Regions from separate parts of the Variovorax sp. RO1 genome, predicted to be linked through region 2. Evidence: predicted binding sites of a transcription regulator. Region 2 holds the regulator's gene; the other holds the start of a gene.
The links. The regulator sigma-54, encoded in region 2, starts transcription at its own class of promoters, with help from an activator protein. The targets are predictions, from matches to a motif close to TGGCANGNAANCTGCTTT.
Positions count from the first base shown of each region.

Region 1: a site for sigma-54 is predicted at 2,393-2,410, ahead of CY658_RS08430 (CmpA/NrtA family ABC transporter substrate-binding protein). Genes of this name have one in related genera too.

Region 1 is NZ_PKMT01000001.1:1,742,639-1,748,301, reverse strand. It holds gene tsaD (tRNA (adenosine(37)-N6)-threonylcarbamoyltransferase complex transferase subunit TsaD) at 1-893, opposite strand, end outside; gene CY658_RS08435 (nitrate regulatory protein) at 994-2,259, shown strand; gene CY658_RS08430 (CmpA/NrtA family ABC transporter substrate-binding protein) at 2,578-3,825, shown strand; gene ntrB (nitrate ABC transporter permease) at 3,839-4,765, shown strand; gene CY658_RS08420 (ABC transporter ATP-binding protein) at 4,762-5,571, shown strand.
Region 2 is NZ_PKMT01000001.1:50,947-56,609, forward strand. It holds gene CY658_RS00225 (thiol:disulfide interchange protein DsbA/DsbL) at 1-439, shown strand, start outside; gene lptA (lipopolysaccharide transport periplasmic protein LptA) at 569-1,291, shown strand; gene lptB (LPS export ABC transporter ATP-binding protein) at 1,288-2,085, shown strand; gene rpoN (RNA polymerase factor sigma-54) at 2,240-3,832, shown strand; gene CY658_RS00245 (phospholipase D family protein) at 3,843-5,459, shown strand; gene CY658_RS00250 (LysE family translocator) at 5,472-5,663, opposite strand, start outside.

The DNA.
Region 1 (5,663 bases), 1.7 Mb from region 2:
GGGTAGTGCACGCGCACCTTGCGCTTCGCGCAGGCCGCGTTCAGCTGCTCGCGCAGGTTCTTGTTGGCCCCCACGCCGCCCGCCACCACCAGCCGCTTCAGGCCGGTCTGGTCGAGCGCCGCGAGCGACTTCTTCAGCAGCACCTCGACGATCGCTGCCTGCGTGGACGCCGCCAGGTCGGCCTTGCGCACGTCGAGCTGGTCGCCGAGCTTCTTGGCCTGCGTGAGCACGGCCGTCTTCAGGCCGGCAAACGAAAAGTCGAGGTCGCCGCTGTGCAGCAGCGGTCGCGGCAGCTTGAAGGCTGCGGCGTCGCCGTCTTCGGCCAGCTTCGCGAGCCAGGGGCCGCCGGGGTACGGCAGGCCCATGAGCTTGGCGCTCTTGTCGAAGGCCTCGCCGGCCGCATCGTCGATGGTTTCGCCGAGCAGTTCGTAGCGGCCCACGCCGTCGACCCGCATCAACTGCGTGTGGCCGCCCGACACCAGCAGCGCCACGAACGGAAATTCGGGCGGGTCGGCGCTCAGGAACGGCGACAGCAGATGCCCTTCGAGGTGATGCACGCCCAGCACCGGCTTGCCCAGCGCCACGCCGAGCGCACAGGCCACGCCCGCGCCCACGAGCAGCGCGCCGGCCAGGCCCGGGCCGCGCGTGTAGGCCACCACGTCGATCTCGGCGAGCGAGCGCCCGGCTTCGGCCATGACGGCTTCGGTGAGCGGCAGCACGCGGCGGATGTGGTCGCGGCTGGCCAGCTCGGGCACCACGCCGCCGTAGGCCTGGTGCATGGCGATCTGGCTGTGCAGCGCGTGCGAACGCAGCAGCGGCAGCGCGTCGCCGTGCGACTCGACCAGCGCCACGCCGGTCTCGTCGCAGGATGATTCGATTCCCAACAAGAGCATGGCGCCGAGTGTAGGGGTCGCCCGTCGGCGGCGCCCGCGAAGGGGCAAGCGAGGCACGGAAGTTGCACGAGTGAAGTGCGCTCCTCCTACTCCCCCACGAATGACTTCCGGCCTGAGCTTCCTGATCGCCGCGCGCCGATGCGAGATCGACGCGCTGGACCAGCTCGCGCGCACCAGCGAACTGGTCGGCGCGATCGGGCGGCTCGTGCATGCGCTGCAGCGCGAGCGCGGCATGTCGAACGTGTTCCTGGCCTCGCACGGCGGGCGCTTCGCCGACCAGCGCGGTCCGCAGATCGCCGAATGCCTTGCGCTCGAGCAGCAGGTGCGCGCCGGCTTCGACCGGCTCGAGGCCGAGCACCACCGCGTGGTGGGCGCCGGCCACGGCGCGCGCCTGTTCAGCCGCATCGCCTGGGTGCTGCCGGGCCTGGACGCCCTGCCCGCGCTGCGCCAGCGCATCGACGCGCTCGACCTCCAGCCGGCGCAGGCCGTGGCCGCCTTCGCCAAGCTGGTCGCCGGCCTGCTGGCCGTGGTGTTCGAGGCGGCCGACGGCGCCACCGACCCCGAGATCTCGCGCCTGCTGGTGGCGATGTTCAACTTCATGCAGGGCAAGGAGTTCGCGGGCCAGGAGCGCGCCTTCGGCGCCGCCGCGTTCGCGCTGGGCCGTGGCGACGAGGCGCAGCGCCAGCAATGGCGGCACCTCATCGAGTCGCAGGAGCGCTGCTTCCAGGTGTTCATCGATTTCTCGGGAGACGCCGTGCGCACCCTCTGGCACGACAGCCAGTCCGACGCCGTGCTGGCCGAGCTCGAACGCCTGCGCCGCAAGGGCGCCACCTCGGTGCCGGCCGATGCGCTGCTGAGCCAGGCCTGGTTCGACTGCTGCACCCGGCGCATCGACGCCATGCAGACGGTCGAGAACCGCCTCTCGGCCGACCTGCGCGCGCTGTGCGACCACAAGACCGCCCAGGCCCGCAGCGAGCTGGCCGCCTACCGGCAACTGCTCGGCACGCTGGCCCCGCAGGCCGGCGGCGCGCTGTTCTTCGACGATGCCCAGCAGGCGCACGACGCCACGCCGGCGCAGCTCGGGCGCCACCTCGAACGCTCGGTGCTCGACATGGTCCAGGAGCAGTCGCAGCGCCTGCAGGCCATGAGCGACGAACTCGACACCGTGCGTGCCTCGCTCAACGAACGCAAGATCGTCGAGCGCGCCAAGGGCCTGCTGATGGCGCACCGGCGCCTGAGCGAAGCCGAGGCGCACAAGATGCTGCGCCAGACCGCCATGAACCAGAAGCGCCGCCTCGTCGACGTGGCCGAGTCGATGCTGGCCATGGCCGACTACCTGCCGCTCGAACCTGCACCGCGGCGCTGACCCGGGCCGCTTGGATTGGTGCAGCGCACAACAGTTGTGCGTCGCCCCGTTTTGCCAGCCCGCAGGAACTTTCCCCTGCACCGGCGCGCCCTGCCAGCTATCTTTTCCATAGCTCCCACCGGCGATTCAGGCCTGGCACACCGCTTGCATGGAGCTTGTCACAGACCGCAAGGTCTTGAGGCAGGTTGCACCCAACGGCGGGTGCGGCCCACCGAACCGGACAAAGGCGTCCCCATCCCGCAAGGGCTCGTTCACGAGCAGCCCCTGCGCGGTGCGGACGCCTTTTCGTTTTTGTCTTTCACTTCTGGAGCCCCGCCCATGTCCGATCTGCTGCTGAAAACCAAACTGAGCCGGCGCCGCGTGCTGCAGGCCGCCGCCCTCGGCGCCGTGGGCATCGACCCCGCGCTGCGCGCCGCCGTCTGGGCCCAGGGCTCGGACAAGCCGGAGAAGGAAGAAGTGAAGATCGGCTTCATCCCGCTGACCGACTGCGCCAGCGTGGTGATGGCCTCAGTGCTCGGCATCGACAAGAAGTACGGCGTGAAGATCGTCCCCAGCAAGGAAGCCAGCTGGGCCGGCGTGCGCGACAAGCTCTCCAACGGCGACCTCGACATGGCCCACGTGCTCTACGGCCTGGTGTACGGCATGCACCTGGGCCTGAGCGGCCCGAAGAAGGACATGGCCGTGCTCATGACCCTGAACAACAACGGCCAGGCCATCACGCTGTCGAAGAAGCTGGCCGACAAGGGCGCGGTCGATGCGGCCTCGCTCGCCAAGCTCATCGCCACCGAGAAGCGCGAGTACACCTTCGCGCAGACCTTCCCCACCGGCACGCACGCCATGTGGCTGTACTACTGGCTCGCCTCGGCCGGCATCGATCCGTTCAAGGACGTGAAGAACATCACCGTGCCGCCCCCGCAGATGGTCGCCAACATGCGCGTGGGCAACATGGACGGCTACTGCGTGGGCGAGCCCTGGGGCCAGCGCGCCATCATGGACGGCATCGGCATCACGGCCATCACCACGCAGGACATCTGGAAGGACCACCCCGAGAAGGTGCTGGGCTGCACCGCGGAGTTCACGAAGAAGTACCCGAACACGGCACGCGCCGTGACTGCCGCGATCCTCGAAGCCAGCAAGTGGATCGACACCGGCCTGCAGAACAAGAACAAGATGGCCGAGACCATCGCTGACAAGAGCTACGTCAACACCAGCGTGGACGCCATCAACCAGCGCATCCTGGGCCGCTACGTCAACGGCCTGGGCAAGAGCTGGGACGACCCCAACCACATGAAGTTCTACAACGGCGGCGCCGTGAACTTCCCGTACCTGTCGGACGGCATGTGGTTCCTCACGCAGCACAAGCGCTGGGGCCTGCTGAAGGAGCACCCCGACTACCTGAAGGTGGCCACCGAGATCAACCGCATCGACATCTACAAGCAGGCCGCCGCCGCCACGCAGACGCCCGTGCCCAAGGACACGATGCGCAGCAGCAAGCTCTTCGACGGCACCGTCTGGGACGGCAAGGACCCGAAGAAGTACGCGGACTCGTTCAAGTTGCATGTCTGAGGAGAAACACACCATGGTCAGCGCCGTCTTTCACTCGCCCCTGAATGCATCCCTCCCTCTCCCGCATGCGGGAGAGGGCCGGGGTGAGGGTGTGGCCCATGCCAAGGCCGCCCCACTCCCCCGCGCGGAGAAAGAGAAGAAGCCACGCACGCCTCTCGACCTGCGCGCCTTCTGGATGCGCGTGCTGCCGCCGTTCCTGGGCTTCGGCCTGCTCGTGCTGGTCTGGGAAATCGTCGCTATGAAGAGCACCACCGGTTTCCCCACGCCGCTCGCCACCTGGCAGCAGGCGCTCACGGTGTTCAGCGATCCGTTCTACAGCAAGGGGCCGAACGACCAGGGCGTGGGTTGGAACGTGCTGTCGTCGCTGCAGCGCGTGGCGCTGGGCTTCGGGCTCGCGGCAGCGGTCGGCATTCCGGCCGGCTTTGCCATCGGGCGCTTCGAGTTCCTCTCGCGCATGTTCAATCCGCTGATCAGCCTGCTGCGCCCGGTGTCGCCGCTGGCCTGGCTGCCCATCGGCCTCTTGGTGTTCAAGGGCGCCAACCCGGCCGCCATCTGGACCATCTTCATCTGCTCGATCTGGCCGATGGTCATCAACACCGCCGTGGGCGTGCAGCGCGTGCCCAGCGACTACATGAACGTGGCCAAGGTGCTCAACCTCAGCGAATGGAAGATCCTCACCAAGATCCTCTTTCCCGCCGTGCTGCCCTACATGCTCACGGGCGTGCGCCTGGCCGTGGGCACCGCGTGGCTGGTGATCGTCGCGGCCGAGATGCTCACGGGCGGCGTCGGCATCGGCTTCTGGGTGTGGGACGAGTGGAACAACCTCAACGTCGCCAACATCATCATCGCGATCTTCGTGATCGGCATCGTCGGTCTGGTGCTGGAGTTCGCGCTCATCAAGCTCGCCACCGCATTCACGTTCGAAGAGGTGAAGTCATGAACGACGATTCGAAGTACATCGAGATCCACGGCGTCGAGCAGGCGTTCAAGACACCCAAGGGCCGCTTCGTCGCACTGCGCGACGTGAACCTGAACGTGGCCAAGGGCGAGTTCGTCACGCTCATCGGGCACTCGGGCTGCGGCAAGTCGACGCTGCTGAACCTGATCGCCGGGCTGACCACGCCCACGCAGGGCGTGCTGCTGTGCGCCAACAAGGAGATCAAGGGCCCGGGCCCCGAGCGCGCCGTGGTGTTCCAGAACCATTCGCTGCTGCCCTGGCTCACCTGCTTCGAGAACGTGTACCTCGCGGTCGAGCGCGTGTTCGCGGCCACCGAGAGCAAGGCGCAGTTGCGCGAGCGCACCGACGCGGCGCTCGCGCTGGTGGGCCTCACGCCCGCCGCGCAGAAGCGGCCCGGCGAAATCTCGGGCGGCATGAAGCAGCGCGTGGGCATCGCCCGTGCGCTGTCGATGGAACCCAAGGTGCTGCTGATGGACGAGCCCTTCGGCGCACTCGACGCTCTCACCCGCGCCAAGCTGCAGGACGAACTGCTCGCCATCGTGCAGAAGACGCGCAGCACGGTCGTGATGGTCACGCACGACGTCGACGAGGCCGTGCTGCTCAGCGACCGCATCGTGATGCTCACCAACGGCCCGGCCGCCACCATCGGCGAAGTGCTGGCAGTGGACATCGCGCGCCCGCGCAACCGCGTGGCGCTGGCCGAAGACCCGGCCTATGTGCACGCACGCAAGGCGGTGATCGATTTTCTCTACACGCGCCAGGCGCATGTGGAGAAGGCCGCGGCCTGAAGCACGCCCCGGGTGCATGACATCGTGTCGATCCTTCGAGAGACACCGCGGAACCGGCTTCGCCGGGCCGCTGGTGTCGCCCCCTGCAAGGG
Region 2 (5,663 bases):
CTCGCTCGAAGCCTGGGTCAAGGCAGCTCCGAAAGAAGTGGCGTTCCGCCGCATCCCGGTGCCCTTCGTGGGCAACGACGTCGAAGCCAAGCAGCGCCTGTACTTCACGCTCGAAGCCATGGGCAAGCTGGAGGAATACCACTCGAAGGTGTTCGCCGCGATCCACGCGCAGCGCCAGAACCTGAACGGCGAAGCCAACATCCAGGCTTGGGCCGAACGTGCCGGCCTCGACGGCGCCAAGTTCAAGGAAACCTTTGCGTCCTTCGGCGTGGCCAGCAAGGCCCGCCGCGCCGCGCAGCAAACCGAGGCCTACAAGGTCGCCGGCGTGCCGGCCCTGGCCGTGGCGGGCCGTTGGTATGTCGACGGCGAAACCGCCGGCAGCATGTCCAAGGTGCTGCAAGTGGCGACCTTCCTGACCGGCGAAGCCAAGAAGGGCTGACCGATCCCGCGACCTGACGACCTGGTTTTGGGTCGAATGCAAGGCCCGCTCCGGCGGGCTTTTTCATTGGCGGCGGTGGGCAATCACCGTCCCACGCATACAATGTTTCAGAGCAAGTTTCGTGCCTTTATGACATTGCCCTCCATCCCCACATTCCCCACCCTTCGTCGCCTCGGCCGCCTGGCTTTCGGCGCGCTGTTGCTGGCCGGAGCCGCCTCCGGCGCCCTGGCTGAAACCGCCGACCGCACCAAGCCGATGAACATCGAGTCCGACTCGATGCGCTACGACGACCTGAAACAGACCAGCGTGTTCACCGGCAATGTGCTGGTCACGAAGGGCACGATCATCATCCGCGGTGCGCGGCTGGACGTGCGCCAGGACGCCGAGGGCTACCAGTACGGCGTGGTCACGGCGGCGCCCGGCAAGCTGGCCTATTACAAGCAGAAGCGCAACGCCGGCGACGAGTGGATCGAGGGCGAGTCGGAAGTCATCGAGTACGACAGCCGCGCCGACAACGTCAAGTTCATCCGCCGCGCCGTCATGCGCCGGCTGGTGGGCGCCACGGCCAACGACGAGAGCAGCGGCGCGCTGATCGTCTACGACCAGAGCAACGACACCTACACCGTCAACGGCTCCCTCGTGCCGCCGAACGCCGGCGTCTCGGGGGGCAGCGGTGGCCGCGTGAAGGCCATTCTCACGCCGAAGGCCGCCGCGGCCCCGGCGGCGGGCGGCTCCGCACCGGCAGCCGGCGGCAAGAAGCCCGCCGCTCCGGCACCCACCCCCGCGCCCGGCGCCGGGCTGCGCCCGAGCACCACGCTGGGCGGCAGCACCGAAGGGGAAGGGCGCAAGTGATCGAAACCGCAGGAACCCAGACGACCGCCGACGGCGTCCCCGGCAGCCGCCTCGTGGCGCGCGGCCTCAAGAAGAGCTACGGCAGCCGCACGGTCGTCAAAGACGTCTCGCTCGATGTGCAGAAGGGCGAAGTCGTCGGACTGCTCGGCCCCAACGGCGCGGGCAAGACCACCTCGTTCTACATGATCGTGGGGCTGGTGCGTGCCGATGCCGGCGAGATCACCATCGACGGCGAGCCCATCGCCCACATGCCCATTCACCGCCGCGCGCGCATGGGCCTGAGCTACCTGCCGCAGGAAGCGTCGATCTTCCGCAAGCTCACGGTCGAGGAAAACGTGCGTGCCGTGCTCGAGCTGCAGCGCGAGCCCGACGCCAACGGCCGCATGGTGCCGTTGTCGAAGCAGGCCACCGAAGAGCGACTGGCCGACCTGCTGTCCGACCTGCGCGTCGACCACCTGCGCGATTCGCCCGCGCTCGCACTGTCGGGCGGCGAGCGCCGCCGCGTCGAAATCGCGCGTGCGCTGGCCACGCAGCCGCGCTTCATCCTGCTGGACGAGCCCTTTGCCGGCATCGACCCGATCGCGGTGATCGAGATCCAGCGGATCATCAGTTTCCTGAAAGAGCGCGGCATCGGCGTGCTCATCACCGACCACAACGTGCGTGAAACGCTGGGCATCTGCGATCACGCGTTCATCATCAGCGACGGGCACGTGCTGGCACAAGGCACACCCTCGGAGATCGTCGACAACGCCGAGGTACGCAGGGTGTACCTGGGCGAGCACTTCCGGATGTGACCGTGCGGCGAGGGTCAAGGATCAACGTGGCCACCGTCCGCGCGGAACTTCCTCGCGGGGGGCGCCGCGCACGGCCGCCCGAAGCGGTCGGCCCGCCCCCGGTAGGGGGTTGGCGTAGCGCGAAGCGCGCAGCCTGGGGGGGAGCCATCTTTTCATGAAGCAAGGGCTGTCCCTTCGCGTCTCGCAGCATCTGGCGCTCACGCCGCAGCTGCAGCAGTCCATTCGCCTGCTCCAACTCTCCACGCTCGAACTGAGCCAGGAGGTGGAGCAGATGCTGGACGAGAACCCGTTCCTCGAACGCACCGCGGAAGAAGCGGCGCGCGAAGAGTTCGGGCTCGATGCTGTCGACACGCCCGTGCCACGCGACGATGGCGGTGACACCGGCGAGGGCGATTTCGCGCCGTCCGCCCCCAGTGCCTCCACCGCTTCCAGCGAAGCGACCACGTCCACACCGGAATCCGACGGCCCTGCCGCCGAGATCACCGAGCGCGAGCCCGACTGGGAAGGCGACGGTACCGTCGAGATGGCGCCCGACGACAGCGAGTGGGGCAGCGATGCGCCCGCGCGCCAGAACAACCTCGGCGACGACGAGCGTGCCGACGCCACCGAACTCGCGCGCAGCCAGGAGTCGCTGCAATCGTTCCTGCACCGCCAGGCGCTGACCCTGCGGCTCAACGAAAACGACTGCGCCGCGCTGCGCTTTCTGATCGAATCGCTCAACGACGACGGCTACCTCGAAGACTCGCTGCCCGCGCTGGCCTCGGGCCTGGCAGGCGACGACAACGACCAGTTCGACGACCTCGTGCACCACTTCCAGGTGGCGCTCGGCCTGCTGCAGAGCCTGGAGCCCGTCGGTGTCGGCGCGCGCGACCTCGGCGAATGCCTGAGCATCCAGCTGAAGGCGCTCGCGAACGAAGACGAGACCGAGGCCGAAGCGCTCGTGCGCAAGACCGCCATCGCGATCTGCAAGCAGCCGATGGAGCTGCTCGCGCGGCGCGACTTCAAGCGCCTGGCCACGCTCACGCGCACGAACGAAGAGCTGGTGCGCTCGGCGCTGCAGATCATTGCGCGCCTGGAGCCCAAGCCGGGCCGCCGTTTTGTCGACGTCGAACGCAACATCGTCGTGCCCGACGTGATCGTCACCAAGACGGGCCGCGGCACCAACATCAAGTTCCGCGTCATGCTGAACCCCGAGGTCATGCCGCGCCTGCGCGTGCACGACATCTACGCCGGCGCGCTCAAGGCGCACAAGGGCGAGGGCAGCCAGGCGCTGTCGCAGCGGCTGCAGGAGGCGCGCTGGTTCATCAAGAACATCCAGCAGCGCTTCGACACCATCCTGCGCGTGAGCAACGCCATCGTCGAACGGCAGAAGAGCTACTTCGTGCACGGCGAACTCGCGATGCGCCCGCTGGTGCTGCGCGAGATTGCAGACGAGCTGGGCCTGCACGAATCGACCATCTCGCGCGTGACCACCGCCAAGTACATGTCGACGCCCTTCGGCACCGTCGAGCTCAAGTACTTCTTCGGTTCGGCGCTAGGCACCGAGACCGGCGGCAACGCGTCGAGCACTGCGGTGCGCGCGCTCATCAAGCAGTTCGTGAGTTCCGAGAGCATCAAGAAGCCGCTGTCCGACAGCCAGATTTCCGAGATGCTGAAGGAGCAGGGCATCGAGTGCGCGCGCCGCACCGTGGCCAAGTACCGCGAAGCCCTGCGCATCGCGCCGGCCAACCTGCGCAAGGCCCTGTAGAAAGCTCACGATGACCCATCGCCTGCTGTCGCGCTGTGGGCATTGGGTTGTCGTCATCGCAACTGCGTTGCTGTTCACCGGCTGCGCCACGCTGCCCGACGAAGCACCGCGCGCACCCACCAAGGCCATCGCCGTCTCGGCCGACACTGCGCTCGGCAAGATCGCGCTGGCCTCGCAGCCCGACCCCGACCTCAGCGGCTTTCGCCTGATGCCCGGCGGCGACTTCGCCTTCGACACGCGCCTGCAGCTCGCGCGCCGCGCGCAGCGCACGCTCGACGTGCAGTACTACCAGATCGAGAACGACGAGACCGGCCGCTACCTGCTGCGCACCCTGCGGGATGCGGCCCAGCGCGGCGTGCGCGTGCGCCTGTTGATGGACGACCTGTACACGTCCGGCGAAGACGAACTCCTGCTGGGGCTGGCCGCCACGCCGAACGTGGAGCTGCGCCTGTTCAATCCGTTTCCGGCCGGGCGCGGCAGCCTGCTCAGGCGCTTCACCGCGTCGCTGTTCGACTTCAGCCGCGTCAACCGCCGCATGCACAACAAGCTCTTCATCGCCGACGGCGCGATGGCGGTGGCGGGCGGGCGCAACATCGGCAACCAGTACTTCCGGCGCACCTCGGGCCAGAACTTCATCGATCTCGACACCTTCGTCACGGGTGCATTGATCCCGCGCCTGGGCGTGCTGTTCGACCAGTACTGGAACAGCCCGCACGTGCGCCCGATCGGCTCGGTCGTGCGCACCGACCTGCCGCGCGAAGAGCTGCAGCGCCGCTTCGATGCCGCCACCGGCCCCGACACCACGCCGCCGCCGCCCAAGCCCGCGCCCAACGACCTGCTGGGCTACAGCCCCGTGGCCGACGACCTCGACGCCGGCAAGCTCGGCCTGATCTGGACCACCGCCGAGGCGTACGCCGATTCGCCCGACCGCGTGATCGGCAAGACCGCGTCGTACGGCGGCGTGCCGCTGCTCGACGTCGACAGCGTGCGCTACAACGTGGTCGAGCAGATGCGCCGCGCGCGCAGCGAGGTGACGCTGGTCTCGCCCTACCTGATCCCGGGCGTGTCGGGGCTGGAGGTGATGCGCGAGATCCGCGGGCGCAATGTGAAGATCAGCGTGGTCACCAACTCGCTCGCCGCCACCGACGAGCCGCTGGTCCACACGGCCTACCGCCGCTACCGCGCCGACATGCTCGCGCTGGGCGCCGAGCTGCACGAGCTGAGTTCCGCGCGCACGCGGCGCAGCGTGCGGCTGGGTCTGTTCGGTACGTCGGTGGGCCGGCTGCACGCCAAGTCGGCGGTGATCGACCAGCGCATCCTGTTCGTCGGCTCGATGAATTTCGATCCGCGCTCCGAGGTCCACAACACCGAGATCGGCCTGTTCATCCGCAGCCCCGAGATGGCGCAGCAGACCCTGAAGCTGCTCGACGTGCTCAAGCAGCAGGGCGCCTACCGGCTGCGTTTTGCCGAGGGCGGCGATGCAGCGGCAGGGGGCTCGCGGCGCATCGAGTGGGTCAGCGAGGAAGGCGGCAAGACCACCGTGCTGCACGAAGAACCCGACTCGGGTTTCTGGGACCGCACCATGCTCGAGCTGCTGGCGCCGCTCACGCCGGAGAGCCTGCTGTAGCGGTCGGGTGGCCTAGGTGCCGCGCACCGCGGACCACACGAGTCGCAGGCCCAGCAGCCCCATCACGCCGCCGGCCGCGCGGTCGATCCAGGTCTTGTAGCGCAGGTAGGCCGCGCGCGGTGCGGCCGAGGACAGCGCCAGCGCGACGATCGCGTACCAGCCCGTCTCGATGCAGAAGATCACCGCCGGCACCGCGAGCGCCAG